DNA from 3 places in the Polycladomyces zharkentensis genome. Region 2 is predicted to be linked to each of the others. Evidence: predicted binding sites of a transcription regulator. Region 2 holds the regulator's gene; each other region holds the start of a gene.
What was found. The regulator Rex, encoded in region 2, represses fermentation and respiration genes when NADH is low (regulators of the CRP and FNR family bind a similar motif). The targets are predictions, from matches to a motif close to TTGTGAAATATTTCACAA.
Positions count from the first base shown of each region.

Region 1: JQC72_RS12105 (anion permease) is a predicted target of Rex. The motif match lies at 5,857-5,874, and genes of this name have one in related genera.
Region 3: JQC72_RS05000 (lactate permease LctP family transporter) is a predicted target of Rex. The motif match lies at 5,988-6,005, and genes of this name have one in related genera.

Region 1 is NZ_JAFHAP010000010.1:154,098-164,484, reverse strand. Features, by position in the region: gene JQC72_RS12130 (CoB--CoM heterodisulfide reductase iron-sulfur subunit B family protein) at 1-17, opposite strand, end outside; gene JQC72_RS12125 (succinate dehydrogenase/fumarate reductase iron-sulfur subunit) at 14-967, opposite strand; gene JQC72_RS12120 (FAD-binding protein) at 967-2,676, opposite strand; gene JQC72_RS12115 (Fe-S-containing hydro-lyase) at 2,705-3,265, opposite strand; gene JQC72_RS12110 (fumarate hydratase) at 3,279-4,124, opposite strand; gene JQC72_RS12105 (anion permease) at 4,359-5,807, opposite strand; gene JQC72_RS12100 (hypothetical protein) at 5,932-6,309, opposite strand; gene JQC72_RS12095 (ABC transporter ATP-binding protein) at 6,493-7,308, shown strand; gene JQC72_RS12090 (iron-hydroxamate ABC transporter substrate-binding protein) at 7,392-8,330, shown strand; gene JQC72_RS12085 (FecCD family ABC transporter permease) at 8,354-9,373, shown strand; gene JQC72_RS12080 (FecCD family ABC transporter permease) at 9,376-10,383, shown strand.
Region 2 is NZ_JAFHAP010000009.1:163,694-174,080, forward strand. Features, by position in the region: gene JQC72_RS11180 (5-formyltetrahydrofolate cyclo-ligase) at 1-396, shown strand, start outside; gene JQC72_RS11185 (molybdopterin-binding protein) at 442-1,443, shown strand; gene JQC72_RS11190 (redox-sensing transcriptional repressor Rex) at 1,562-2,230, shown strand; gene tatC (twin-arginine translocase subunit TatC) at 2,288-3,052, shown strand; gene groES (co-chaperone GroES) at 3,813-4,097, shown strand; gene groL (chaperonin GroEL) at 4,161-5,786, shown strand; gene JQC72_RS11210 (S8 family serine peptidase) at 6,270-7,610, shown strand; gene JQC72_RS11215 (L,D-transpeptidase) at 7,716-8,069, opposite strand; partial or broken gene tnpA (IS200/IS605 family transposase) at 8,430-8,870, shown strand; gene JQC72_RS11225 (hypothetical protein) at 8,932-10,080, shown strand; gene JQC72_RS11230 (trimeric intracellular cation channel family protein) at 10,143-10,387, opposite strand, start outside.
Region 3 is NZ_JAFHAP010000005.1:100,271-110,657, reverse strand. Features, by position in the region: gene hcp (hydroxylamine reductase) at 306-1,622, opposite strand; gene hpf (ribosome hibernation-promoting factor, HPF/YfiA family) at 1,730-2,278, opposite strand; gene JQC72_RS05020 (ABC transporter ATP-binding protein/permease) at 2,670-3,641, shown strand; partial or broken gene JQC72_RS16795 (hypothetical protein) at 3,638-3,961, shown strand; gene JQC72_RS05015 (ATP-binding cassette domain-containing protein) at 3,996-4,487, shown strand; gene JQC72_RS05010 (hypothetical protein) at 4,569-4,973, shown strand; gene cydB (cytochrome d ubiquinol oxidase subunit II) at 4,976-5,707, shown strand; gene JQC72_RS05000 (lactate permease LctP family transporter) at 6,114-7,751, shown strand; gene JQC72_RS04995 (L-lactate dehydrogenase) at 7,812-8,756, shown strand; gene cobT (nicotinate-nucleotide--dimethylbenzimidazole phosphoribosyltransferase) at 9,184-10,257, opposite strand.

The sequences.
Region 1 (10,387 bases), on a different contig from region 2:
AAAAATCCATATCTCATGACTCTTTCTCTCCCTGCGCAAACTCGTAAATTTTTCTTACCTCCTGAATTCCCTCTACCGCCTTCGGCAAGTGGAACGGATTGATTTTTCCTTTTTTTATCAGGCGAAAAGCAAATGGTATGCGGCTCATTGTGTTAATAAATCCTTCGGTCTTCAAAGGAAGTGTTACCTCATTTAAGCGGCCTTTGTTCTTGACATCTTCAACGAAAGCGTACGCATGACGCGCACCTTTATTGGCTCGCTCACCCATATTCATGGTCGCCTGCCTTAAATATGCGTTTTCACTCGCAAGATCGATTTCTTTTGGGCATTTCGATACACATTGCATGCAGTGAAAACATTTCCATAAACCATTTTCTAATATTGGTCGGATATGCTCCTCAGGAGCGGCATCGCGAGAATCCACCGCAAAACGATATGCTTTGTTCAGGATAAACGGATCGAGGTATTCATCTTGGTTCAAGGAAAGTTGATTGCATTCAGAAGCACAAACCCCACATAAGATACAATCGGTAGGGGATGAGATTTTATGGAAATCTTTTGCCGATTGACGGAAACCGTTCGATTTATCACCGTCTTTGGACGGAATCAACCATGGTTTTACTTCTTTCATTTTCTCGAATTTGGGTTTCCAATCAACGACCAGGTCTCTTATGACTTTAAAATTGTTGAGCGGTTCAAAAGTCAATCGGTGGGTTTCAAATGTTGAAAGAAGATGATCTAAAGAAGTTTTGCACGCCAAGAATGCATTCCCGTTTACTCTTACAGCGCAACTGCCGCAAATCGCATGACGGCAACCAGAAGAAAAGGTCAACGTAGGATCCAATTCTTCCCTGATTTTTGTCAGTGCCCAGAGAATAGTTTTTCCTTTTTCATAGGGAAGATCATATTCCTGGTACCATTCCTTCACACCATCATATCGTTTGATTCGGCAGATCACTTTTTCCATCAGTACTTTCTCTCCTCGGGTTGATATTTTGTAATCTTTACTGGCAAATAATCAAGTGTATAATGATCCCCATTATTATAAATTAAAGTATGTTTTAGGTAATTTTTATCATCGCGTTTTGGATAATCTCCTCTGGAATGAGATCCTCTGCTTTCTTTTCTGTGAATGGCTCCGATCGTGACTGCCTTCGCCAGTTTTAGAAGATTGCCGATTTCTACGTAGTTAATAAATGCCATATTGTATCGAACAGAAGAATCCCCGATGTAGGCATCTTTGTAATCTTCCAATAGTTGATTGATTGTCTCCAAAGCTTCTACCATTTCCTTTTCGGTGCGGAAAATGCCTACATTGTTCCACATCGTTTCCGCCATCTTGTTACGAATGGTAATTAAATTGTTTCCTTTCGGTTTCTTGCGCATGTACTCAAAAGTTTTGATCCACTTATCTGCCTCTTTTCTCACTTTCCTACCTGAGCCAAAGGAACGTTGTTTGGCGGTTTCCCTGGCGCCCAAACCAGCAAACTTACCAAACAAAACTACATCCGCTACTGAATTTCCTCCCAAACGGTTTGCGCCATGGATGGAAATACATGAACATTCTCCCGCAGCATGGATTCCTTCAATCGGTGTGCGACATGTCTTATAATCCGTTACGTGGATCCCGCCCATCATATAATGACAGCTCGGACGAATGGGCACAGGTTCTTTGATCAGATCCACACCTTCGAAATCCAAAGCCAATTCTCTCACTTGAGGAAGGCGTTTTAAGATTTTTTTCTCTCCAAGGTGTCTTAAGTCCATAAGAACATATGCCCCAATTCCTTCACCAAAACCTCGGCCTTCTTTAATTTCCGTTTCAATGGCTCTTGAGACCAAATCGCGCGGTGCAAGTTCCATTTTCTCCGGGGCGTAGCGTGCCATAAATCTCTCCCCGTCTTTATTCAACAAATAACCGCCTTCCCCCCGGCATGCTTCTGACAAGAGGATGCCAGTCGAGGCCAATCCGGTCGGATGAAATTGCACAAACTCAGGATCCTTCAATGGAATTCCCACATCAAAACAAGCGGCTGTACCGTCACCTGTCATATTGATGGCATTTGTCGTTCGATTCCAGTAAATTCTCCCGAATCCTCCTGTGGCTATAACCACCGATTTGGCCTGAATAGGATAAATTTCACCACTTCGAATATCCATGGCTACCAGGCCATCTAACTTTCCATCTTCTACCGCCAGGGATAAAAGGAACCACTCATCAAAAAATTTCACGTTATTTTTCAAGCATTGTTCATAAAGTGTATGGAGAATAACATGTCCCGTTTTATCCGCGGAATAACAAGTTCTTGGACTGGATGCTCCACCAAATGGACGTTGAGCCACGCGCCCGTTCTCGTCCCGGGAAAAAGGAACGCCGTAGTAATCAAGTTCATTGATAATATTGGGCATGTTTGAAGTGAAAAATTCGACCGCATCTTGATCGGCCAGAAAGTCACTGCCTTTCACCGTATCTCTAAAATGCTTTTCCACGGTGTCTGACGAGTCCCGATTCCCCAGAGCAGCATTAATGCCTCCTTGAGCCGCTCCTGTATGAGAACGGGTAGGGTAAATTTTGCTGAGCACCGCTACTTTCAAATCGTTACCTTCACTGGCTGCGAGCGCTGCCATCATCCCTGCGCCTCCGGCGCCAACAATCACTATATCGAAACTAAGCATTCGGATCGCCTCCCAGAATTGAATGGACTTAATCGGCCGCTCGGTGTTGTTTCACGCCCAACTCGTAAAGGTTGTTCCCTTCAGCGTCGATGGCGACAATGCAAGGATAGTCCACTACCTCCATCCGGCGGATGGCTTCTGGTCCCAATTCAGGATAGGCGACGATCTCGACTTTTTTAATTGAATTGGCAATGAGGGCTGCTGCACCTCCAATAGCCGCGAAATAAACCGCACCATTATTTTTCATGGATTCGATGACTTCTTTGCTACGCGGGCCTTTGCCAATCATGCCTCGAAGCCCTTGTCCAAGCAAGGTTGGTGTATAGGCATCCATGCGACTGCTGGTGGTAGGTCCACAGGATCCGATTACTTTTCCTGGTTTGGCGGGCGTCGGTCCAGCGTAATAAATGATTTGATCCTTGAAATCGACCGGCAGCGAATTGCCGGCTTTCAGATTTTCCACCAAAATTTTGTGAGCCGCATCCCGTGCTGTAAAAATTACACCTGTAATCGTGACCTGATCGCCCGCCTTCAATCCCTTTACTTGGTCATATGTTAGGGGAGTCGTAATTTTTTTGATAGCAGCCATTTTGTACACCTCTTTAGAGAATAGCTTCTTTATGTCGTGCCGCATGGCAATTGAGTGTCACGCAAACTGGCATCATCGCGATATGGGTGGGATAGGTTTCTATATGAACCGCTAACGCAGTCACTTGTCCCCCGAATCCTTGAGGACCAATTCCCAGTTTATTGATTTCTTCAAGAAGCTCTTGTTCCAATTTGGCGTATTCTGGATTCGGATGGGGCTCTCCAGCTTTTCGAGTCAGTGCCTTTTTGGCAAGTAACGTACATTTGTCTATCGTACCGCCGATCCCAATACCGACAATCACCGGCGGGCAGGGATTTCCTCCTGCTTCGGTTATGGTCTTGATGACAAATTCCTTAATCCCTTCCAATCCTTCGGCAGGTTTGCACATTTTGAGTGCCCCCATATTTTCACTGCCCGCCCCTTTTGGCAACACTTGAATCCGAATTTGATCACCAGGAACGATTTCGGTATGAATGACAGCCGGTGTATTGTCACCGGTATTGTTTCGATGAAATACAGGATCTTCCACAACGGATTTACGCAAATATCCCTCTGTATACCCTTGCCGAACGCCTTCGTTGATCGCCTCTGTCAGATTTTCACCTACAATATGCACCTCTTGCCCCACTTCAACGAAAATGACAGTCATGCCGGTATCTTGACACATTGGCGCCTGTTCTTCTCGAGATAAGGTTACGTTTTTCAGAATCTTGTCCAAGCTATATTTTCCAAATTGTGATGTTTCTTTCTCCAACGCTTTCTGAAGAAGTTCTTCTACATCCTTTGGTAGGTCACAAGCGGCCTGAATACATAAATCACGAACGGTGCGGGTGATCAATTCCGTTGATATCTCTCTCATTGAAAGCCCTCCTGACAAATCAGAGTGCACATTGATTCGGGTAATTCTCTTCGAGTAATTCTTTCTGCTCCTCCGCTGTATACTGGGGAACGTATCGCTTTCCGCATTTCGTACAAACCAAATATGGTACTTTTAACGGATAATCATCATCGCTGCAATAATCATACTCCTCATGGAACTCCACTTTGATTTTTGCGTTGCAGCACCGCGAAAGCATCTGGCTTCATCTCCTTTTCACCAAAGACCGAGTACTTTCCACCATAAGCCGCCGATCACAAACCAAACCACGATGTGCATGACAGAGAGGATTAACCCAAGGGACCACCATTTGCCTTGCGTAATGTAACCTGAGCCGAAAAAGACGGGTGCCGGACCACTTCCATAGTGCGTGATACAACCATACAAATTGCTAAAATATGCAAGAATCAAAGCCGCGAGCATTCCCGGAGCCCCCGCAGCCGTGATGACGGCCAAGAACGAGGAATACATGGCACTGACGTGGGCCGTGGCGCTGGCGAAGAAATAGTGACTGTAGAAGTAGACGACTGCCAGGATGACGAGTCCCCATACCCAAGCCATATCGCTTACGGAATCTTTCATGCGATTGCTAAACCAAGAAATCAAGCCGAGTTTATCCAAGTGGGTCGCCATCATGACCAGTGCAGAAAACCATGTTAACGTGTCCCAGGCATTCTCTTCTTTTTTAATGTCTGACCATGTGAGAACTTGGGTAAGCAGTAGGGCTGAAAGACCAATAAAGGCAGTGGTTGTTGCGCCAATTTCCCCCAAGATCGGCAAACCCTTTTCGCCGAAAATCCAGAGAAACAAGATCAATAGAAAGACAGCGATCATACTCTTTTCAGACCGTTTCAGCGGACCCAATTCTTTCAATTTTTGTGTCGCCAATTCCGTTGCACCTTTGGTTTCTTTAATTTCTGGTGGATACAGTTTGTAAAGAACCAATGGAATCAATATCAGACTCACCAGCCCCGGTACAAGAGCAGCCGCTGCCCAACTCGTCCAAGAAATATCGGTTTTTAATATATCTTTGGCAAGATTTGCTGCCAGGGGGTTTGCTGCCATTGCAGTCATAAACATGGCGCTTGTAACCATATCACCTTGAAAGGCGACTTTTGTTAAGAAAGCGCCAATTTTCCTTTCTGTCCCATCCCCGGGGCGGGAGCCAAATGTTTCAGAAAGAGAACGGATAATCGGGAAGATAATGCCGCCGGCTCGTGCTGTATTGCTCGGCATTGCCGGGGCCAATATGAGGTCGCTTGCCAACAGCGAATAGGAAAGGCCCAACGTTTTTTTGCCGAACTTTTTTACAAACAGATAGGCAATCCTTGTGCCAAGGCCGGTTTTAATAAAGCCTCGGGAAATAAAGAAAGCGATGACTATGAGCCAAATCGTGGAGTTTTGGAAACCGCTCAGTGCATCATCGATGCTCAATGTTTTCGTGAGACCTGTCGCCATAATGGCGAGAATTGCCACGGATCCCATGGGAAGGGGTTTGATAATCAGACCGACAATGGTCGCAATAAAGATGGCAAGCAGATGCCAAGCTTGTTCCGTTACTCCTGAAGGAGTCGGCAAAAACCAGATGACAACACCGATGCTCAGCGTGATCAATAATGGTATGACCTTGACTTCCTTGTCATGCTTTTTGGTTACATCCTGAATTGCGTATGCCAATTTGCTTCCCCCTTTTTCAGCAATCGAGACCTCTTTTTTGTGAACATATTCACATAACAACCTCTCTTAGCCCAATTTTTTACACCTAATTTTACTCCTGAAACACCGATATCTACAGCATCTTGCTATCTAAATTATATATTGTATTAGATGAGGCGAATGTGATTAATTTCACAAAAAGGTGTTCGAAAAATTTCATCATGGTTGTTGCCGTTGCACATAGGTCATCTTCCCATTGGCGACGGTCTTGGATTTCCTCCGAAATGACAAATAAATAAACAGGAATTGTCCACAAGTACTCTTCAAATGATTTTAAAGAGGGAGCAGGGAGGTTTGAATATGCCGCCTTGGATAATTCGAGCACAAGAAAAAAGAATTCAATTGGGGAATGGTTATGGTTACTTGAGGATATGTTTTCACTTATTTCACTAAATCCCCTTTGTTCAAGACTTTGGTTAAAAAATCCTTCACTTTTGAAAAAATCTGTCATTCAACCATCCCATTGACGCGGTGTTGGTTTTTCAATAAAATCGAAACTGATAATCACTTTCATTCCTGTTGTTGGGGAAGTTGAGGGATTGATGGATAAGGAAAATATTGGTGATCGTTTTGGAACATATACATACGTTGTCCCTTTTTAATTTGTGAGCAAAGGGAAACAGGGGGAAAAATCATGTCCAGGCTTTTTACCGAGAATTTAAGAATAGCCTATGGAGACCATGATATCGTAAAAAATTTAAACTTAAACATCCCTGATAATAAAATCACGGCGATTATTGGACCGAATGGTTGCGGTAAATCGACTGTTTTGAAAGCAATGGCTCGAATACTTGCTGCAAAATCTGGTGCTGTATTTCTGGATGGAAAAGAAATTATTAAGGAATCTACAAAAAAGATTGCTCAAAAAATGGCGATATTGCCCCAGTCACTGGGTGCTCCGGAGGGGCTGACGGTTGCAGAATTGGTTTCATATGGAAGGTTTCCTTATCAAAAAGGGATGGGGAGGCTGAAGGATCAAGACCGGGAGGTAATCAATTGGGCACTTCAGGTAACCGGTATTGCCTCCTTCAGGGACAGGGAAGTGGATACCCTTTCAGGAGGACAGAGGCAGAGAGTTTGGATTGCCATGGCGTTAGCCCAGGAAACGGATATCATTCTTCTTGATGAGCCGACAACATATCTTGATTTGGCACACCAGCTGGAGGTCTTGGAGCTGCTGAAATACTTAAACGAAAAAGAAAAACGTACCATTGTGATGGTGATTCATGATTTAAATCATGCAGCCCGTTTCGCTGATCATATTGTAGCCATGAAGGATGGTGACATCATAAAGGAAGGGACCGCAGAAGAGGTAATGACTTCTCAGGTTCTAAGGCGTGTCTTTCACATTGATGTTGAGATTGGCATAGACCCGAGAACAAAAAAACCGATTTGCCTCACATACGATTTAATCAACAGGTTTCATGCAATGGAAGAAATGGCGATATAACGATTTTCTGACGAAGATATATTTATTTTTTTCAACATTAAATTGAGAATGATTTTCATTACATTGAATGGAGGATGAGCGTAATGAGGATACTCAAAAAATGTTTGTTTCTAAGCTTAATTGCAGTTCTTGTTGGTTTGTTGGCAGCTTGTGGAACGAATCAGAATCATTTCGGCCTGGAAGCTGATTCTTCACAAAAAATGAGGGTTTATCATTCTGAACATGGTGATATCAAAGTGCCTGCCCGCCCGAAAAGAGTTGCTGTGCTGGCAGCGTCTTATGTAGGAAATCTGCTGAAACTGGGGATTAAACCGATCGCTGTCAACGAATGGCCCAAGGAGAGTCAATTCTTTAAAGGCAAATTGGATGATGTAGAAGTGGTAACCACTGATTCTTTGGAGAAGCTCGTGGCATTAAATCCTGATTTGATCATTACTTATTCAAACGACAAAAATATCAAGAAATATTCCGAGATTGCTCCGACGGTTGCTTTTACCTACGATAAATACAATTATCTGCAACAACATATTGAAATAGGGAAATTGGTTGGCAAAGAAAAGGAAGCAAGAGCGTGGGTGAAAGAGTGGCAAGAGAAAGCGAAAGCGGCGAGGAAAAAGGTCCGCGAAGCCATCGGTGACAACGTTACCGTTACCGTTTTAGAAAAATATGGAAAAGATATTTACGTATATGGGAACAATTGGGGTCGTGGAACGGAAGTAATCTATCAGGCTCTTGGTCTGAAAGCTCCCAAAAAAGTGGAACAAGACGTGTTTGGTCCTGGGTATAAGGCAATTTCAGCCGAAGTGATTCCCCAATACGCAGGTGATTACATTTTTGTGGGTAAAGGAGCTGAAGCTGCGGATAACTCATTTATGGAGACGGATGTTTGGAAAAGGATACCGGCAGTACAAAAAAATCATGTCATTCCATTCGATTCAAAGTCCTTCTATTTCAATGACCCGATCTCCCTTGAAAAAGAAATGGAATTCATCGTCAAAGCACTGACCAAAGGGAAATCATAAGTTTATTAAAGGGACTGGATCTTATGGTTGAAAAAGAAAATAAAGTTTATTCCCGACCGGCAATCGGTACTTCCCTATTGGCTTTCGGTTTCATACTCCTGATAGGGAGTATTGTGTTGGGGATTTCAGTAGGGGCTGCCCATATTGATTTTCAAACTGTGTGGAGATCGATTTTTCACTATGATTCCACCAGGGAAGCGGATCAAATTATTGTCGGCATCAGGTTGCCGAGGGAGCTGGGAGCAGCAATCGTTGGGGCAGCCTTTGCGGTCAGCGGAGCCATTATGCAGGGAATGACAAGAAATCCCCTCGCAGATCCCGGTCTGCTTGGTCTCAACGCCGGTGCAAGTCTGGCTCTTGCGTGTGTATTTGCTTTCCACCCGAGTGCCACCTATTTATCAGTCATGTTCGTTTCCTTTATTGGTGCCGGAATAGGAGCCGGACTGGTGTTTGGTCTGGGATCGTTAAGGCCGGGAGGAATGTCTCCCGTCCGCATCACTCTGGCGGGTGCAGCTGTGTCGGCATTATTGTCGGCTTTAGGGGAAGGGATGGCCCTGTATTATAAACTGTCTCAGGATCTTGCTTTTTGGACGGCTGGGGGTGTTTCCGGAACAAACTGGCTCCAATTGAAACTGATTTTCCCGGTGGTTGTTGTGGGAATGATGATGGCAATCGTGCTTTCCAAACACTTAACCATCCTCAGCTTTGGTGAAGAAATGGCAAAAGGGTTGGGACAGCGGACTCTGTTAACAAAAGCCGTCCTGATGACTGTTGTGCTGATCCTGGCGGGAGCTGCCGTTTCACTGGTTGGGCCTGTTGCTTTTGTTGGATTAATGGTGCCTAACATAGTCCGTTATCTGGTTGGGACGGATTATCGTTGGATCATCCCATGTTCAGCCGTATTTGGAGGCATACTGATGGTGCTTGCCGACACGGCTGCGAGAATGGTAAACGCTCCATATGAGACCCCAATTGGTGCAATCGTATCCATTGCCGGCGTTCCTTTCTTCCTTTATCTTGCACGAAAGGGGGGAAGAAAGTGAACATGATCAATTCAGATCGGCTCAAGAGAGTGCGATTCACCATGATATCAGCACTCTTTTTGCTTCTGGCACTTTTCGTGATCAGTGTGGCAACCGGATATATATCTTTATCCCCTGCTCAATTGGCACGTACCATTTTAGGACAGGGCACCAGCAAGGAAAATTTGATTTTATTTGATTTCCGGCTTCCGAGAATCATCATCACGATACTGGCCGGTATGGGACTGGCCGTTTCCGGTTCGATTCTGCAAAGTATTACCAGAAACCCGCTTTCGGATCCGGGTGTTTTGGGAATTCATGCAGGCGCCGGGCTGATGGTGGTTTTTTATGTTATGTTTTTTACCGCAGAATCGACAAATTTTTTATACGTACTCCCCCTTTTTGCGTTATTGGGAGGAATATTCGCTGCAGCTATCATTTACATCCTGTCCTATCTAAAAGGGGAGGGGGTTGATCCGAATCGGCTCGTTTTAATTGGTGTTGGGATAGCAGCTGCCATGAATGGCGCGATTTTAACCCTGAGCACCCGTTTGGAACGTGAGGAATATGATTTTTTTGCCAATTGGATGGCGGGGAGAATTTGGGGAGATGATTGGACATTTGTTCTGGCCTTACTTCCTTGGATTCTTTTGTTGCTCCCTGTTGTCTTGGCAAAATCGAATGTACTCAACATATTGAACTTGCATGAACATGTATCTGTGGGTTTGGGGGTCCATGTGGAAAGGGAAAGGCTCATCCTGATTTTTATCGCGGTGGCTCTTTCCTCAGCTTCTGTATCAGTCAGCGGAAGTATCCCGTTTATTGGGCTCATGGCTCCGCATATCGCAAGGGCATTGGTAGGACCGCGTCATCAATGGTTCCTTCCGATAGCGGCTGTGCTCGGAGCCATTTTGCTCCTTGCTGCGGATACCATCGGAAGGGTCATATTGGACCCAAGCGGTATTCCTGCCGGAATTGTCGTTTCAATCATTGGGGCACCCTATTTTATGTACTTAATGGCAAAAAAATAGTCAA
Region 2 (10,387 bases):
GCGTGGCAAGCGGGGAAGCGCGTGGTGGTGCCCAAGGCGGACCCAAAATCGAAAACGATGGAACTGTATGCGATCCATCCTGATACCCCGTTGACCAAGGGGGCATACGGAATCCTGGAACCGCCGGCAAAGGCCGGTCATGGCGTGATACCTGCCGCAGTGGACTTGGCTGTGGTGCCGGGGATTGGGTTTGACGAAAAGGGATACCGCCTCGGTTATGGGGGCGGTTATTATGACCGGTTTTTCTCCGGGGCGGGAGCCGACATGATCCGGATTGGTGTGGCTTATCCGTTTCAGATGGTGGCAACCGTGTTTCCTGAAGCGCACGATCAACGGATGCATGTTGTCATCACGCCGGAGCGGGTGTGGCATTTTGCCGAAGAAAGTGATCTGTGACTACCCGGGCGGATTTACCGTTAAAATAGACAGGAGGGGGAGGAAATGAAGAGCAAGCTGAAAGAAGTGCGAACCCAAGAAGCGGTCGGTTTGGTGTTGGCACATGATCTGACGGCGGTCGTTCCGGGTGAGTTCAAGGGGCCGCTGTTTCGCAAGGGTCATACCATTCGTGAAGAGGATATCGAAAAATTGCTGAACATCGGCAAAGAGCATGTATACGTTTTGGAGCTGGCCGAAGGGGAATTGCACGAAGATGATGCGGCGCATCGGATCGCCCGCGCTGCGATGCGCTCGGACGAGGTGTTGGAGCTGACCCCTCCGAAAGAGGGGAAAGTGGACATCGTGTCGCGGATTGACGGTTTGCTCCGGGTGGATGTCCCGACGTTGACGGCGATCAACCGTGTGGAACACGTGGTTCTGTCCACGTTGAAAACGCACACGCCGGTCCGGGCGGGTCAACGGGTGGCAGCCGCCCGCGTGATCCCGTTGGTGGTACCGGAAAGCCGCATCAAGCAAGTGGAGACGATTGCCGGTCGGCAGGAACATCCCGTGCTGGAGGTGTTGCCCTTCCGTCCGCACCGGGTCGGTGTTGTGACGACCGGAAGCGAGGTGTACCACGGTCGGATTCAGGATCGCTTCGGTCCGGTCGTACGGGACAAAGTGGAACGGTACGGTTCCAAAGTGATCGGGCAAACGTTTGCCGATGACGACAAGGAGATGATCGCCCAACAAATCCGGGCGTTTGCCGATCAGGGCGCAGACTTGATTCTCGTCACCGGCGGTATGTCGGTCGACCCGGATGATCGCACACCGGGTGCCATCGCCGAACTGGGAGCCGACATTGTCAGTTACGGCAGCCCGATGTTGCCCGGCTCGATGTTGTTGATCGCCTACTATCGTGGGATTCCGTTGATGGGGCTTCCCGGATGTGTGTTGCACGATCCGTTTACTTCGTTTGACGTCTTTTTGCCTCGTATCCTGGCAGGTGAGAAAATCACGCGGGAGGATATTATCACATTGGGGCACGGTGGCCTGCATGCGTGTTGATCTTGCAGGCGGAATGGCTCCGTTGTATGATGTTGATAGCAACACTTTGTGAAAATTGCACGATCCGGTTAATGGAGAATACACGGTCTCAACGGACCGTTCGGGTATGGAGGCGAAAATGGCTGATCAGAAGATTCCCCAAGTAACCGCGAAACGGTTACCCCTGTATTACCGATATTTGGAGAAGTTGCATGCCATCGGGAAGCAACGTGTGTCTTCTGCCCAGCTGAGCGAAGCCTTGCAGATCGACCCGGCAACCATTCGACGTGATTTTTCTTATTTGGGAGAGTTGGGAAAGAAGGGATACGGGTACAACGTCAATTATCTGCTTCAGTTTTTGCGGGATTTCCTCAAGCAGGACGAAGTGACCAACGTGGTCTTGGTCGGTGTCGGTCATCTGGGCACGGCGTTGTTGCGGTACAATTTCTACCGCAGTCACAATACCAAGATCGTGGCGGGATTCGATATCGATTCCAACAAAGTGGGTAAGGAGATTGACGGCATCCCGATTTTTTCGATCAATCGTTTTTCGGAAGTGAAGGAACTGCACAACGTCGAGGTGGCGATCCTGACGGTACCGGCCAATGCCGCCCAGCAAGTCACGGACCGCATCGTGGCCGCGGGCATTCGGGGGATCTTGAACTTTACGCCTGCCCGGCTGACGGCACCACCCAATGTACGGATCCACCACATCGATTTGACGACGGAATTGCAGACGCTGATCTATTTCCTGAAAAAGTTTCCGCCCGAAGAAGATCGCGAACCCTCATCCGCAGACCACCTGTGATGGGGGATCACATCGTGGACAAACGGTTGAATACGACAAGGGAAGGTTTGACCAACGATGGATGATCAGACTCAGCCGTTGACGGAGCACCTGGCCGAATTGCGCAAACGGATCATATGGGTGTTGGTGTTCTTTTTTATCTTTTTGGTTGTGGGGTTTCTATACGCGGGGCCGATTATCGATTGGGTGAAAAAGGACGTTCCGGCCAACATTTCGTTTCATATCTTTTCACCTGGTGAGGCGTTTCGCATCTACATGGGATCGGCGTTTCTCATCGCGGTGATCTTTACGTTGCCCGTTGCACTATATCACATTTGGAGATTTGTCGAACCCGGTTTGCGTCCGCGCGAACGCCAAGTGACGCTCAGCTACATTCCACTCGCGATCCTTTTGTTTTTTGGCGGTTTGCTTTTCGCCTACAAGGTGATTTTTCCTTATGTGATCGGGTTCTCGGCCAATTTGACGCAGGAGTTGGGGGCCCAGGAGACATACGGGTTGTATGATTATTTCCGATTTATGTTCAACATCGTCTTCCCGATCGCGTTTTTGTTTGAGCTGCCGATTTTGGTCATGTTTTTGACGCGGCTCTCTGTCATCACACCGGCATTATTGAAGAAATTCCGCCGGTTTGCCTATTTGGCGCTGGTGGTGTTCTCAACTTTGATTTCGCCGCCCGATATCGTCACCAACATTTTGATCGCCTTACCGATGATTGTGCTGTATGAGATCAGCGTGATCATCTGTATGTGGGTGTACCGGCGGATGCAGCGGGAGGCAGAAGTGGAAAAGGAAAAGAACGGTGACGGTGAGCCGTCGGCATAACCATCTCTTTGGAAATGATTTCTCCGACCACACTGTTGAGCACGTCGGACAACGCGAGAATGGTGGGAGGCGGTTTACAGAAATGGCTGTCAGAAAGCCCGCGGCGACCAGAGGAAGTACCCTTGAGGTATTTGAATGGCGGGATGTGCTTTGCCCGTTATCCCCTTCACGGGGATAGTCAGGCATGGTGTATTCATCAAGTGTGCTCATCCTGCTGGCAGTCGGATTTTGTACGTCATGGCAGGAGGTTCCGATGGCGAAGACTCCCACTGGGTAAAACCATGATCGTGAGTCAAGCGGAACCAGCGTACCGGTAATACCACGGGCACTTCCGTTGGTCGCAGGTACGCCGACCATGCGGTACATGCACCGTTGCTGCAGAACGGCATGGGACGGGGTGATGACCTCCCCTGAACCCGGGTGTTGTCCCAAGCGGAAACGGACTGCGGATGCCAACAACCCGGGAATCCTACGTCTTCAGACGTGTGGAGTGTCAAACACGTTTCATGTCTGAAAAACCGGAGATCAGATCTGCCCTCAGCGGGTGCGTGGCGGAAATACACGCCGGCGACCCGCTTTTTTGTGCCCGGATTCGGGATGTTTACAACGGCTCCGCTTCCGTTTCAAAATCAATTTTTTTACAATTGAGGTCTTGCAAAATGAGGATCATATGCATATCATTATAATTGGTGTTAGCACTCAGATTGGATGAGTGCTAACAAACCCCGACAAAATGCGCTCGTGAAGGAGGGTGTTTCCCATGATCAAACCCTTGGGCGATCGCGTGGTGATCGAAGCGATCGAAAAAGAAGAAAAAACGGCCAGCGGCATCGTGTTGCCGGAAACGGCGAAAGAGAAGCCGCAAGAAGGTAAGGTTATCGCTGTGGGTACCGGTCGTTATGAAAACGGCGAAAAAATCGCGCTGGAAGTAAAAGTAGGCGACCGCGTCATTTTCTCCAAATACGCGGGTACCGAAGTGAAAGTGGGAGATAAAGAATATCTCATCCTGCGCGAAAACGATATCTTGGCGATTGTGGAAGAGTAAACCGGCTTGACAACATCCTTCTGAAAATAAAACCACCCTACATACAGGAGGGGGAAGCGAATCATGGCGAAAGAAATCAAGTTCAGTGAAGATGCGCGTCGTGCGATGTTGCGCGGTGTGGACGCGCTGGCGAACGCTGTGAAAGTGACCTTGGGTCCGAAAGGACGTAACGTGGTACTGGAGAAAAAATTCGGTTCTCCGCTCATCACCAACGATGGTGTGACCATCGCGAAAGAAATCGAGCTGGAAGATCCGTTTGAAAACATGGGCGCCCAACTGGTGAAAGAAGTGGCGACCAAAACCAACGATGTGGCCGGTGATGGTACGACCACCGCTACTGTGTTGGCCCAGGCCATCATCCGTGAAGGTTTGAAAAACGTGGCGGCCGGCGCCAACCCGATGATCCTGCGCAAAGGGATCGAAAAAGCCGTGGCCGCTGCCGTGGATGAAATCAAAAAGATCGCGAAACCGATCGAAGGCAGAGACTCCATCGCGCAAGTGGCTGCAATCTCCGCGAACGATGAAGAAGTGGGCCAACTGATCGCGGAAGCGATGGAAAAAGTGGGCAAAGACGGCGTGATCACGGTCGAAGAATCCAAAGGTTTCACCACCGAACTGGAAGTGGTGGAAGGGATGCAATTCGACCGCGGCTACATCTCTCCGTACATGATTACGGATACGGACAAGATGGAAGCCGTGCTGGAAGAACCGTACATTCTGATCACCGACAAGAAAATCTCCAACATCCAAGACATTCTGCCGCTGCTTGAAAAAGTGGTGCAACAAGGTAAGCAGCTCCTCATCATCGCCGAAGATGTGGAAGGTGAAGCCTTGGCGACCTTGGTGGTCAACAAACTGCGCGGAACCTTCACCGCTGTGGCTGTGAAAGCACCTGGCTTCGGCGATCGCCGCAAAGCGATGTTGGGAGACATCGCCACGCTCACCGGTGGTCAAGTCATCACCGAAGAGCTGGGTCTGGATCTCAAAACCGCCAACATCAGCTATCTGGGTCGCGCGCGTCAAGTCCGCGTCTCCAAAGAAGAAACCATCATCGTGGACGGTTATGGCGACAAAGCGGAAATCGAATCCCGCATCAAACAAATCCGTCAACAAATCGAAGAAACCACGTCTGAATTTGACAAAGAAAAACTGCAAGAGCGTCTGGCCAAACTGGCTGGCGGCGTAGCGGTCATCAAAGTGGGTGCCGCAACCGAAACCGAAATGAAAGAGAAAAAACTGCGCATCGAAGACGCGCTCAACGCTACTCGTGCCGCGGTGGAAGAAGGGATCGTGGCTGGCGGCGGTACCGCGTTGGTCAACGCCATCCGCGCGGTGGAAGCGGTGGAAGCGTCCGGCGACGAAAAAACCGGTGTCAACATCATCAAACGTGCGCTGGAAGAGCCGGTACGTCAAATCGCTTTCAACGCCGGTCTGGAAGGTTCCATCATCGTGGAACGCCTGAAAAAAGAAGATGTGGGTATCGGATTCAACGCCCTGACCGGCGAGTGGGTCGACATGATCAAAGCCGGTGTTGTGGACCCGGCCAAAGTGACCCGTTCCGCGCTGCAAAATGCCGCTTCCGTGGCCATGATGGTGCTTACCACCGAAGCCGTTGTGGCCGACAAACCGGAAGAGGAAAAAGGCAACAACAACAACTCGGGCATGGGCGGCATGGACGGGATGATGTAATCGTCTCCCGCAGATCAAAAGCCGTCGACCGTTTGAGGTCGGCGGCTTTTGTTTTGTCTTGAGCATCGGTCGGACTCCCGGGAAAGTGTGTGTCGCCTTATGTTTACCCGACACCCCCTGTTCGCAGGGGGGTGACAATGTCCGCAGGCTTCGATTTCCCGTCTCCGCTCCATTGTAACCGCTATAACCGCTAGAGTCGCCAGACGGGAACTTCGGACCCACTACCCTAAAATAGGGTGGCCGTTTTCCAATGAGCCACCTTTGAGCGCAGCAAAACAGAAGCGAGAAGGAAAACGGTTCACCCGGAAGCGCGAGTGATTTTACCGCTTTGTCAGCAGTCTCATGTTCAGTTGAAGTTTTCCGAAGAGTTATAACCATTGTCCGAGGGAAATAGGGATTCCGCCGGATGGGCGGTCGTCGACACCGGAGATATAATGGGAACAAACTCCCAATCAATACAAAATCTTCGAAGGTGGTGGGGCGATGCGACGCCGGATGGTGGTTGTGACATTGGTTTGGCTGCTGTTGACGACTTGGATGATACCGGCCGGAGGGACTCAGGCGGCTTCTTTACCAAAAGTGGACCCAATATTGCAAAACGTGGATCAATTGGGCAAGTTGACGGACTTGTCCCGAGTTCGTGCTGTCGTCACATATTATGATCAACCAACGGCTGCCGATGTGTCGCTGCTTCAGGCGCTGGGGCTGAAAACGCGGACATTCCGGCATTTGCCGATGGTGGCGGTGGAAGGCCCTTACGTACAACTGCAACAGTTGTTCCAACGTGGGGAGATTCGTTCCATCTACTACGACAAACCCCTGCGGTACCTGTTGAAGGACAGCGTTCCGTACATCGGGGCGGATCGTGTATGGAACAAGCTGGGCTACACCGGGAAAGGTGTTGGTGTGGCGGTAATCGACTCGGGTATTGATGCGACACATCCCGATCTGAAATTTGGAGAGACAACCGTTCAAAATGTAAAGATATTGTTGGGGAATTCGCTGTTCGGCGGGGAGACGGTTTATCTCGAAAATGTGGAAAACACAGATACCACCAGCGGTCACGGGACGCATGTTTCCGGGATTATCGCGGGTAACGGTACAGCCGGTGACGGTACGTACAAAGGGGTGGCACCCGGAGCCAAACTGGTCGGGATCGGAACGGGAGAAGCCATCACCGTCATATGGGCTCTGGAAGCGTTTGACTACGTATTGGAGAAAAGGAATGCATACCACATCCGGGTGATCAGCAACAGTTGGGGAACGACCGGGGACTACGACCCGAACGACCCCATCAACGTGGCCAGCAAAAAAGCGCACGATGCCGGTATGGTGGTCGTATTTGCGGCGGGGAACGAGGGGCCGGACAATCACACGCTGAACCCCTATTCGGTGGCACCATGGGTGATCGGGGTGGCAGCGGGGACAAAAGACGGCAAGCTGGCCGATTTCTCCTCACGCGGCGTGCCGGGAGATCCGTTGCTCCATCCGACCATCACTGCTCCGGGTGTGGACATTGTATCCACCAAATCCACCACCGGATTGGTGTTGAATCTGTTGGGTACGCGGAAAGACGTGCAGTACATCCCTCCTCAGTATTTGCCGTATTACACCACGGCGAGCGGCACCAGTATGGCCACGCCGCATATCTCCGGCGTCGTGGCGTTGATGCTGGAAGCCAATCCGCAATTGACGCCGGATCAGGTGAAAAACCTGTTGGTGCAGACGGCCCGACCGATGAGCGGTTATCAGGAGTATCAGGTGGGCGCAGGGTATGTGGATGCATATCAAGCAGTTGTCGCAGCGAAAAACGTACGACGCTGATCGCTGAAGCCAAAAAACCCAGGTTGCCCGGCAGGGCGCCTGGGTTTTTCCGTTAAGGGAAAGAGGTGGGAAAACTCGGGGTGTTGACTGTGAGAGGACGGAGCGTCAGGGGCTGATCGTCACCGATGTACCGATGCCGACTCTTCGTCCAAGATCTTCCACGTCTTTGTTGAACATGCGGATACAACCCCTGGATACCATCTTACCGATGGAGGACGGGCGATTGGTTCCGTGAATGCCGTATCCAGGTCGGGACAGGCCCATCCACAGTGTGCCGTAGGGACTGAGAGGGCCACCCGGGCGACTGTACGGGTAGGGAACCTTGTTGATGATCACGTAACGACCGATAGGGGTTCGCGTGGCGATTTTACCGATTCCGATCGGATAGCTCCTGATCAGCACATTTCCCTCATACAGAAACAGACGTCTTCTTGACAGGGAGATGTCAATTCTGGGCATATCCAACACCCTCCTTTCACAACAGTTTATGGGCGAAAGGGTGTCGTTGTGAGGAGTTGCCACGGATCAATGATTTCCATGCTAAAAACAACATCTCACTGTCAGACAGATAAATGGAACATATTTATCCCCAAAACATGTGCTTGGTCAGGTCAATCCATTGAAAATATATATTTTTATATATATTCCTCTTTTCTTTTCTCTCGGAAAAGAGATATTTTGCTATAATGGGGATGTCTTTTCATCTCCTGAAAGCTCATGGCTTGAACCGTGGGATGAAAGGTGGTGTTGCTCGGTGACATCTGGGAAGGATGCTTAGAGCAACATCTTTTTGTTTTTGGTTGTTTCTGTATAAATAAAATACTGATTCAAAAGAAGAAAACGACGGTATCTCTGATTGCAATCACTTTGTTTTCTGCCCGTCTTATCGCAGAAAATTGTTGATAAACCAAGTGGAAGAGTGATTCAAACAGTTGGTGAAAGACATTTGTCAGGAAAATAGCTGGAATATCCTTGCCATGGAGGTGATGACAGATCACAGACATCTGTTTTTAAACTGCCACCCAGTAATTCGCCATCTGACGTCATACCAAAAATGAAATGGGTGACTTCCAGAAAACGGAGACAAGAATTCAATCACTTTCTCATTTGCCCAGTTTGCGGACACGCTCATACTTTGTTAATCAGGCTGGTTCGGAATTACTTGTAGAGAGGATGGGCAATTTTGAAGCGATTGTTATTGCTTTGTTTGATAGGAATCTTTCTTTTATCCGGCTGCTCAGTTCCTTTATTTGGTTTTGAACCGCCAACAAAAGGAGAGATTCAACAAACGATCCTAAAAAATTTGCCAAAAGGTGCGAAATTGATACATGCGAAACAGGGACTCCTTCAAAAAGAAATCATGATGGTTGATCTGAATCGAGATCAAAGACTGGAAGGCATCGCCTTTTATCAAAAAAGGGGAAAAACGGAGCAAATTCATGTGCTGATTGTGGAGAAGATCGATGATGATGAGTGGAAGAAAGTGACCCTTGCCGAACGCGGAAGCGAGTTGCAACGGGTTGATCTGGTCGATCTGACCGGGGATGGCAGACTGGAGCTGAACTTCAGCATGACAGATCCCGCCAAAACACAGACGGTGGAGCCGAAGGAAGTGGAGATCCCCTATCAAAAAGAGGTTGTATATGATTTATCAGGAGAAACACCTCACAAACGTTTGGAAAAATGGGCAAGTGAAGGATTTGCAGCAATGGATTTCGACGGAGATCGCAAAGGGGAACTGGTGTTATGTGATCGCAACTATACAAATGAAGAAATGAAAATTGAATTGTATCGGTTTGAAAAAGGCCAGTTTCGACGGGTAGATCAAAAAAGTGAACCCATGGCTCGAACGTCTGTGACTTATTTTGATGCCGGGAACTTGAACAGGAAAACCAAAGGAATGATGATCAATTTCTATCATTGGTCAGGAGCTGGTTTCAGTATTTATTTGGTGAAAAAAGGAGCATTGAAGGAAGTGTCCACACCCGGTATGTTTCGGGAATTCAGTACCTTCAGCGGAAAAAGCGAAGATGTCAATCATGACGGTATCCTTGAAATCCCGATCTTGGATGAGAAGACCGGTCTCGTTGACTGGTACCAACTGAACGAGAACAACCGGCTGCAAAAAGTGCATGAGACATACGAAAACTTTGTTTACGGATTTCGCATCCATATACCTCTCAAATGGAAAGGGGAAGTGGTGGCCTCTTCCGATGAGCCCGTCATTGGAAAGGAAGAAAATTACGTGGTCATGACATATAAAGATGAAGATGGACCGGTGGTTGATACATTGTTGGAAGTCAGTATGCTGGAAAGTGAGTTTCCTATCGCTGAAAGCCAGTATAAGCAAAATCGAATTCCATACTTTTTTGCAGAGTCACCTTCAAAGAAGAAGATTTTGGTCGCTGTACCCCGGAAGGGTGGATTCACCACCGAGCAAGTGAAGAAGTGGTTTGAATGGGTGGAGTAGGTGATTTTTTCTTTGTGCAAGTCGTTCATAAAAACAGGCAACCCATCTGCTCGGGTTGCCTTTTATCCTTTTGCCGGTATATTGGTCGTTTGGCTTTTGTCTTCGGCCAGCACCCGCAATGGCAGATGCCAGCCAAAATAAAACGACATGGTGCGCAACACGACGATGGCGACGAACAGGGCATACAGCTCCCAACCTTGGTGCACCACTTTCAAACCGATCAACAAGCCGATCACCATCGCCCAGATCGCGTAAATCTCGCCGCGAAACACGAGCGGTTTGCGGCCGGCCAGCACGTCGCGGATGA
Region 3 (10,387 bases), on a different contig from region 2:
TGAAACCAAACGTGACTTGCTCCGCACGGCTAAAGCACCAGAGGCCTTCTCGCTTCATCTGGCGTGGCAACCCACATCCATCCACGATGGCTTCGTCCAAGCCTGGGTAATGTTAGTTTATTGAGTTTGCGCTCGCATAGTATTTTAAGTGTTTTCGTACTTCTAGGCTCGATTGTGCTAAAATTCTGTCGGACTTGCGAGAGCTGAGGCCCTCCCGCGTCCGACGCTCGCTTTCATCCCAACCCTAAAGGGCTGGGTTTTCCCGCTCGCTCTTTATAAACGGCCAAATCCTGTAGCGCTCCCTTTTAAGATGAGATGGTCAGATGTGCTGAGCTCTCCGTTAACATGGCTTGCATATCTGTTTGTACATCACCAATCAATTTTAAGCCGAATCTCTCTTGCAATACTTGCAACACACCTGGTGAAATAAACTCAGGAGCTTTTGGTCCAATACGGATATCTTGAATACCCAGGCTGAACAACCCCAATAGGATGGCAACCGCTTTTTGCTCAAACCAAGATAACACGATACTGACTGGCAGTTCGTTTACCTCACATCCAAATGCTTCAGCTAGTGCAGCCGCAATCTTCACAGTGGAAATCGAATTATTGCATTGCCCCAAATCAATATAGCGTGGAATATCCGTACCTGGTACTACTCCGTAATCTACATCGTTAAAGCGGAACTTGCCGCAAGAAGTGGTTAGAATAACCGTTTCTGGTGGCAAGGATGTGGCTAATTTCCGATAATATTCACCACCTTTCCCCGGAGCGTCACAACCTGCAATGACAAAGAAGCGCTTAATTTTTCCATTTTTCACAGCCTGGATCACTTCCGGTGCCATTCCTAGCACGGTCTCATGGTGGAAGCCTGTAACGAGTTCTTGATCAGACTCTATATTCACTTCCGGAAGCTCTAAAGCACGCTTGATCAATGGTGTAAAATCATCATTTTCAATTTTTTGTACTCCTTCAAGCCCAGCTACATCATAAGAGAAGAAGCGGTCTGCATACGTACCTTTAATGGGCATGACACAGTTCGTTGTTGCCAAAATCGCGCCTGGGAACCTTTCAAAAAGCCTCCTTTGATCAAACCATGATTTTCCGATGTTCCCTTTCAAATGAGGATACTTTTTCAGTTTAGGATAACCATGTGCCGGTAACATTTCTGAATGTGTATATATGTTGATCCCTTTATCCATCGTTTGCTCCAATAATTTTTCAAGTGCAAGCAAATTGTGCCCTGTTACCAAAATTGCTTTTCCTTCTATCTTATTTTGACTAACACGAACGGGCTGTGGAATCCCAAAGCGTTCTGTATGAGCTCGATCCAGCAATTCCATAACCCGGATCGCTGCTTGCCCAACTTTCATCGCCATCTCAAAATGCTCTTGCTCATTAAAGTTGGAATTGGTCAGTGTCATATAAAGTGCTTCATGTGTGGTAGCATCTACAAACGGGTCCGTATATCCAAGCTGATAAGCATGTGTACGATATGCAGCGATTCCTTTTAACCCAAAAACCAAAATATCTTGCAAACTGGCGATCACTTCGTTTTTTCCACAAACTCCGATGATTTTACATCCACCCATTGGTGTCTGCTCGCATTGATGACAAAACATACTTTCCTTCCTCCTTCTCACATTCTCGCGTGAATTCATCCTAGCTAGAGCAGTAACGCTGTGTCAGCCACATAAATTCTGAAACCAAATTACCCTCTATTTGCACCTCACTCGGGTTCGATTAAACCGTAACGCCCGTCTTTTCTGCGATATACCACGTTCACTTCATCCGTCTCTGCATTGGAGAACACAAAGAAGTGGTGTCCGAGCAGTTCCATTTGCATGATGGCTTCTTCCACATCCATCGGTTTCAGGTGAAAACGCTTTGTGCGAACCACAACGGGTTCTTCTTCATCATCCACCAAAGCGGTGGAGGTGTTTCCGTTTTCAACAAGCTGCGAACGGAGGCTTCCCTCCTGACGGGGTTTGCGGTTGATCCTGGTTTTGTACTTCCGGATCTGGCGCTCCAATTTTTCCACGACCAGATCGATCGAAGTATACATGTCGGCGCTTTTTTCCTCGGCGCGAACCAGCACGCCTTGAAGGGGAATCGTCACTTCCACCTTGTGATCATCGTGGATCACGCTGAGGGCGATGTGCGCATCGGCGGAAGGCGGGGTGTCAAAATACTTTTCCAGACGGCTGATCTTTTTTTCGATAAAATTCCGCAAAGCTTCCGTCACTTCAAGGTTGTTGCCGCGAATGACATAATTCACGAAGCGAATCCCCCTTTTCGCTTGATACTTTCATTACTAAACGTGTTGCCATGAATCTCGATGTCCAGATGACACCCCTGCAAACCCGATGTCATGATGCCGGTCCGATTTCTATGAAGGTTTCACACTCCCAACGCGAAATGGAATGTTGTCTGTCTCAATTAGCATAAGCCATATGGATCGAAGTGATTGTGATAAATTTCACAAAAAAGGAGTGTTCACAGAAAGTCAGCATTACGGTAAACGTTTTATCACTTGACTCGTATCATGACAAATTGGTATCACAACTCCGATGGCACAAAAGACACAACAAATTACTTGAAGTCCCAATGGAAAATCCTCATGGTATATGACCACTGTTTGAACGGCAAAATGATCAGTAGGGCCAATGATGATTCTGCCGCCGTTGATTCGGCGGGTGGAGGGGCTTCGACAATTGAAGGAAATTCGTATACATATCAAACGACTTGTACAACAGATGCGGGTGGTTCGCGTGCTTCTGGCCGTCACCGTGGGAGTGGGGTTGACAAACGGAATGCTGTTGATCCTTCAGGCCTATTATCTGGCCCACGTTGTCAACGCTGTGTTCTTGGAGCACACTCCATTGCATCAGGTCAGTCCCTGGCTTTGGATCTTATTCGGGCTCATCACCACCCGCGGCGTTCTCACTTGGCTGGATCAGGCGGTCGCCGCGCATCTGGCCGTGCGCGTGAAAACGGATTTGCGTCGCCGGCTGATCGCACATCTGTTGCGTCTTGGGCCAATTTGGGCAGCCCAAGAGCAACGGGGCGAGTTGGTCAACACGGCGATGACCGGGATTGAACAGTTGGAAAGCTTTTTATCCCGATATCTTCCGCAAATGGCACTGTCGGCATTGATGCCGTTGGCCATTTTCGGTTTCTTGCTGACACGCGACAGTTTAACGGCGTTCATTCTTGCGGTGGCAGCACCATTGATCGTATTCTTTATGATTTTGATCGGCAAAGCGGCGGAATCGGCCAGCGCACGTCAATGGCAACAATTGAGCTTGCTTGCTGCACGGTTTCTTGATGTCCTGGAGGGCTTGACCACGCTGAAGATTTTCGGACGCAGTCGAGCTCGGGCAGAGTGGATGGGCAGAGCCAGTGAAGCCTATCGACTGGCGACGATGCGTACCCTTCGAATTGCTTTTTTGTCTTCGTTTTTACTGGAATTATTCGCCACACTGAGCACGGCGGTTGTCGCCGTTACCCTCGGCTTACGCTTGGTTTCTGATCGTATGCCCTTTTTCACCGCTTTTTTGATCCTGTTGTTGACACCTGAATTTTTTCAGCCCCTCCGGGCACTGGGGGCAGTGAGTTTCACGCAGGTCTCAACGGAGTGACGGCCGCCGGAAGAATATTCGAGATTCTCGAAGCCAACCCGCCCGGCCTGGTACAGGATGGTTGGAAGCTCCAAAAGGATGTGCGTGTAAGTCGTGTATCTGCTGATGAAGATCTCCACAGGGATTTGCAACCCGAACACGGGCCAAAGAAGGCACCACGGATACCAAACCATCCTAGATCGCGGAATGATCCGTTCACAATTGAATTCGTCAATGTCACTTTTTCATATGATCCCGGATTACCGCCAATATTACATGATATCAATCTAACTGTTCACCCTGGTGAAACACTGGCGCTGGTCGGGCCCAGTGGAGCGGGCAAAAGCACCCTCCTCGACCCTATTGCAGGGTTTTTTGCGCCCAACGGCTGGGGAGATCCGTATCAATGGTCAAGCGTTAAGCGACTGGCCGATCAAGGAATGGCGAAGACGAATGGCGGTTTTACGTCAACACACGCATCTCTTTGCCGGCACCGTTATGGATAATTTGCTGGCTCGTCCCAACGCTTCCACGGAGGAGATTATTTCGGCTGCGCGTACGGCAAGGGCACATGATTGGATTGTCTCTTTACCCCAAGGGTACAACACTCCCTTGGGCGAAGGCGGATACGGTTTAAGCGGGGGGCAGATCCAAAGATTGGCGGTGGCACGGGCTTTGCTCAAGGACGCTCCGCTGGTGCTGCTCGATGAACCTACCGCCCACCTTGACCCGCAAACCGAATGTACGATGCAGGAAGGGATCGCGCGGCTTCTTGCGGGGCGTACGGTGATTGTGGTTGCTCATCGTTTGAGCACGGTGAAGAGGGCGGATCGGGATCGTTGTAATGGAAGGCGGAAAGATTGTTGAACAAGGGAGCCACACGGAACTGATGGCTGTTCAGGGAATGTATCGGCGATTACGCACCGCATATGCAGGAGGTGAAGAAGCGTGAGCAGACCGGTGATACAGGGGATAACACCGAAAAATAGACAAATACAGTTGTCGCTCTGGAGGGTGATCGTCCGTTTGTTTCAATTCCAACGGCCATTTCCCTGGCGCTTTACCCTGTCAATCCTGCTTCGCTTTTGTACTGTAGGAACAAACATTGGGCTGATGGCAACCTCCGGTTACCTGATTGCCAAAGCTGCTCTTCACCCTGCCACCATTTTGTTGCTGTGGATGCCCATTGTAGGGGTTCGATTTTTTGGGTTGTCCCGTGCCGTGTTCCGTTACGCTGAACGATATTTCTCACACGACTTGACCTTTCGTATCCTCCGGCAGATCCGTGTGTGGCTGTACCGGCGCATTGAGCCGTTGGTACCGATGATGTTTTCCTGCTATTGGTGGCGCTGATTGTGCGTGCAGTGGCTTTTGAGTTTCGCAGTAAAATCAGTAACCCGCGTTGGCGTACCACCTGGGACTGGCTTCTGTTTACGGGAAGTGTGCTGCCGCCTTTTTTGTGGGGTGTAGCGATCGCCAACTTTATACGTGGTGTGCCCATCGACGCCAACATGAACTATGTCGGTACTTTCTGGAGCCTGATTACGCCATTCACCATCATGGGCGGGTTCAGTTTGCTGCTGCTTTCAACGTTAAGCGGGGCGCTGTACATCTCCCTTCGCACATCAGGCGAGATGCAGGAAAGGGCACGGGAAACCGCCAGGAGAATCGGGGCGCTCACCAGTCTGGTAATGTTCCTGTTTGCCATCTTAAGTTTCTACAATACTGACCTGTTCAGCAAAACCGGCATCGACCCCGGTGGAGTGCCTGTGCTGGCTGCCATGACCTTATTGTCGGTGCCCTTTTTCATTTACGCCAAACGCGACGGATGGGCGTTTTTAATGACCAGCCTGACAATCGTTTTCTCATCGGTCACGGTTTTTCTCCATCTGTTTCCGCGCGTCATGATCAGCTCGCTCAACCCCCACTGGAGTCTCACGATCTACAATGCTGCATCGGGACCCTATTCGTTGCGCGTGATGACGATCATCACTGTTTTTGTGTTACCGTTTGTCTTGGCGTACCAAGCTTGGACGTATTGGGTGTTTCGACACCGTCTGTGTCCAGGTGGTCACCTGGATTATTAGGATGAATCGAATATCTGTAATCCCACCATCATCCCGACAAGCGGACCCTGAAAGGGTCCTTATTCTTGTGCAAACCGGGGCACACCGGATCAAGCCAAACTCTTGTGGGAAAGGTACCGATGTCATTTTGAATGTGCCAGCGCTTCATGCACACGAACCAATTTGTTCATTTAATCACAAAATATCCGTCCCGTCCTTTTCATCCAACCTCGCACAACCCCTTTATTTATGAGGAATCAATGCTGTTAATTGAATTTTCCGTATTATCTATCATGACTTTAAGTGAAATCATTCACAAATTGTTCATTCCATTTATTTACGACGGGGAGTATAATGAAACCGACCAATACAACATCGCAGTGAATGGATGAGCTCATTCTTCGCTCTACTCTAAGGGGTGTTCCCTATGGACATGTGGACACAAACCTATGATCCTCTTCGCCAGTTATGGCTGTCAGCATTCGTATCTGCCATTCCGATCGTCTTCTTTGTGATATCTTTAACAATCTTGCGTCTAAAAGGATATATCGCCGCTTTCTATACAATGCTCATCGCCTTTGTGATTGCTGTCTTCGTTTACCGCATGCCGTTTTCCATGACGCTGGGAGCTGTCGGTTTTGGTTTTGCCTACAGTTTGTGGCCAATCGCCTGGATCGTCGTTACAGCTGTCTTACTGTATAAAATCACGGTAAAAACGGGGAATTTCGATGTGATTCGATCCAGCATCATCTCAATCACCGACGATCAACGGTTGCAACTTTTGCTGATTGGATTTTCGTTTAACGCATTTCTCGAAGGCGCGGCGGGATTTGGGGTTCCGATTGCCATCTCTGCCGCATTGCTCGTCGAACTGGGCTTTCAACCATTGCAAGCAGCTTCGCTTTGCCTGATTGCCAACGCCGCATCCGGAGCTTTTGGGGCAATGGGGATTCCGGTCATTGTGGCCGGTCAAGTCTCCGGTATCGATAAAATCGTGTTGTCTAACATTCTGGGGATTCAATTACCTATTATTTCCTTTCTCGTGCCGTTTTTGATGATTTGGATTTTGGATGGATTTCGCGGGGTCAGAGAAGTATTTCCCGCTCTGCTCGTTGTCGGTGGATCGTATGCAGTGACACAATACCTGACCGTCACTTTGATCGGACCCGAGTTGGCCAACATTACTTCCTCTCTCATCAGCATGGGTGCTCTGACGCTGTTTTCGAAGTTCTGGAAACCGAAAAACATCTTCCATCTTGACAATGGTGTACAACCTGTCCGCTCCAAGCGTCTGACAATGGGACAGGTCATCAAAGCATGGTCTCCGTTTTACATCTTGACGATCATAGTCAGCATTTGGAGCAGCAAAGCTTTTAAACATTTATTCGAACCAGGAGGTCCTTTGGAATTTCTTGTAACCAAGGTGAAAATTCCCGGACTTCATCAACATGTGTTGATTGCTCCACCGATTGCCAAGGAGCTGACACCATATGATGCGGTATTCAAACTGGACTGGCTGTCTTCGACAGGCACAGCGATCCTGATCTCCGTCATCCTGACACTTCTCTTGTTCCGCGTTGACATGAGAACAACATGGCAATTGATCAAAGAAACATTGCTTGAACTGTGGAAACCCATTGTCACCATCGGATTCGTACTCGCTTTTGCTTATCTTGCCAACTACTCGGGCATTTCGTCTACCTTGGGCTTGGCTTTGTCGAAAACCGGCAAGTTATTCCCATTCTTCTCACCTGTTCTGGGTTGGATCGGGGTATTTCTGACCGGTTCGGTTGTCGCCAACAACGCTCTGTTTGCTCACCTGCAACTGGTGACGGCGCAACAGATTGGGACATCGCCGGCCTTGCTCGTCGCCGCCAATACCAGTGGGGGGGTGATGGGGAAATTACTCAGTCCGCAATCGGTGGCGATCGCTACGGCAGCAGTTGGTCAATCCGGTAATGAATCCAGTCTGTTCCGCTTCACTTTGAAATACAGTTTGGCTTTCCTGTTCATCACCTGTAGCTTTACCTATCTATTGGCCTATGTTTTCCGCTTTCTCCTGTGAGGTATGGTGGAAAGTCAAAGTCAGCCCAATCATATGAAGAACGAAAGGAGTTGTCCCCTGATGAAAGTGTCGAAAGGGACCAAAATCGCCTTAATCGGAACCGGTTTTGTTGGATCGAGCTACGCATATGCGGTACTGAACCAAGGTTTGGCCAACGAATTGGTGTTGATTGACATTAACAAGAAAAAAGCGGAAGGGGACGCGATGGATCTGAATCACGCCTTGCCATTTGGTTCGCCGATGCGCATCTGGGCCGGGGATTATCACGATTGTCAAGATGCGGATCTTGTGGTGATCACTGCCGGTGCCAACCAGCAGCCCGGAGAAACCCGTCTCGATCTGGTGGATAAAAACGCGAAAATCTTTCAATCCATTATCAGCGAAGTGATGAAAAGCGGTTTTGATGGATTGTTCTTGGTTGCGACAAACCCGGTTGATATCCTCTCTTATGCGACATGGAAATATTCCGGGATGCCCGCTCATCGTGTGATTGGATCAGGTACCATCCTTGATACGGCTCGCTTGCGCTATCTGCTCGGTGAAGCGTATCAAGTGAATCCACAGAATGTACATGCCTATATCATCGGGGAACATGGGGATACGGAATTGCCCGTGTGGAGTCATGCCCATATTGGAACCCGTCCGATTTCGGACTATTTAAGGGAAGGAAATGGTCCGAACCAGGAAGAGTTGGATCAAATATTTGTCAATGTACGTGATGCAGCCTACCATATCATTGAACGCAAAGGAGCCACCTACTATGGAATTGCGATGGGACTGGCCCGTTTAACTCGCGCCATCTTAAACGATGAAAATTCAGTGCTCACTGTTTCCACCCTGCTCCGTGGCGAATATGGGCTAAAGGATATTTATATCGGTGTACCCGCCGTTGTGAATCGTTCCGGCATACGCGAAGTGATCGAGTTGAATTTGCAAGAGCAAGAACTGGAAAAACTGCATCATTCGGCAGAAGTGTTAGGACAAGTATTGAAAAAAGTATTCTAAGCACCGCTTCCAAATAGCAAAAAAGCGAAACCAAGCTCTTCAGGGTTGGGATGAGAGCGAATGTCGGACGCTGGTGGGCTTTGTCCCTCTGGCGTCCGACAGCATTTGGATGCAATGGAGTCGAGAAGTGCGAAAACACTTCAAACTGCTGTGCCGGCAAAATCTCGTGAAACGAAAATCACCCGGGCCTGGGCAAAGCCATCGTGGATGGATGTGGGCTGCCACCTGGATGAAGCGAAAAGCCCACGGCGACCAATGGAGTGCTTCCGGTGCTTCGGCCGCGTGAATCCTTCCAACATCCCCTCATATTTGAGAACCCTTTGTCCGATCGTTTCCCACTGTTGAAGTCACTCCCGGGAAAGGGTTGTCCTCGATTCGCTATTTTCCAAACGCTCGCTTTATCGACAAAGGTCACCGCATAAGCGGATTAAGGTCCCTCCAAACCCAAATCGGCAAAGGTGGCCATCTCCCGCATCAATGCCACGGCTGTCTCCATCAACGGAAACAACAGCGCCGCACCGGTTCCCTCTCCCAGTCGCATCCGGGCGTGAACCAGCGGCGTTAATCCCAACTTCTCCAACAGGATGCGATGTGCCGGCTCCTCAGACAAATGGGAGGCAAACAAATACGGCTTCACCCGTTCGGTCAAACCGGCGGCGATCATCGCGGCAGAGGTGGAAATGAGCCCGTCGATCACGACCGGCATGCGCTCCAGCGCTCCTCCCAACATCACCCCCGCCATCGCGGCAATCTCCAACCCGCCCACTTTGGCCAACACATCCACGGGGTCTTGCGCATCCGGCCGGTTGACGCGAATCGCCTGCTCGATGACACAGATCTTTCGTTGCATTCCCGCGTCGTCCACTCCGGCGCCGCGTCCCGTCAACCGGTTGACCGGACTGCCAGTCATTACCGCAGCAATGGCTGTGGCCGGTGTTGTATTACCAATACCCATTTCCCCCACACCAATGACGCGGACGCCTTCCTGTTTCAATCGTCTGGCCACATCCACACCCGCCATCATCGCCCGAACCGCTTCATCGCGTGACATGGCGGGGCCGGATGCCATATTGTCCGTACCCGGACGTATCTTGCAGTCGATGACGCCGTCGGGAACCGACCTCGCCCGACTGCCCACGTCCACCACATAGACATCTGCCCCGGTCTGCCGGGCGATCACATTGATCGCCGCTCCTCCCGCCGCGAAGTTGGCCATCATTTTCTCCGTCACTTCGGAGGGATAGGCCGTTACCCCCTCTTCCACCACACCGTGGTCTCCACAACAGACGACGATCGCTTTTTTGTTCATGTCGGGAATCTGTTCACCCGTGATGCCCGCCAAGCGGATCGCCATCTCCTCCAACAAGCCCAAACTACCCGGCGGTTTGGTCAATTGGTCGATATGGTTTCTCGCTTGTTGCTCCAATGTCCCGTCCGGAACCGGTATCAGTTTCGTCAGCGACTCCAATTGCCGGCGATCGGATCGATTCAGCTGTTGCATTTTCTTTTTGCTCCTTTTCTGAGATTTTTGCGAATCCTGACACGGTTACCCTTTGGTTGGTCCGTTTTTATGTTAAGATGTTCATGTTCACGGTCTTTTTCTATTGTACAGACTTCGGAATCAGCGAGAA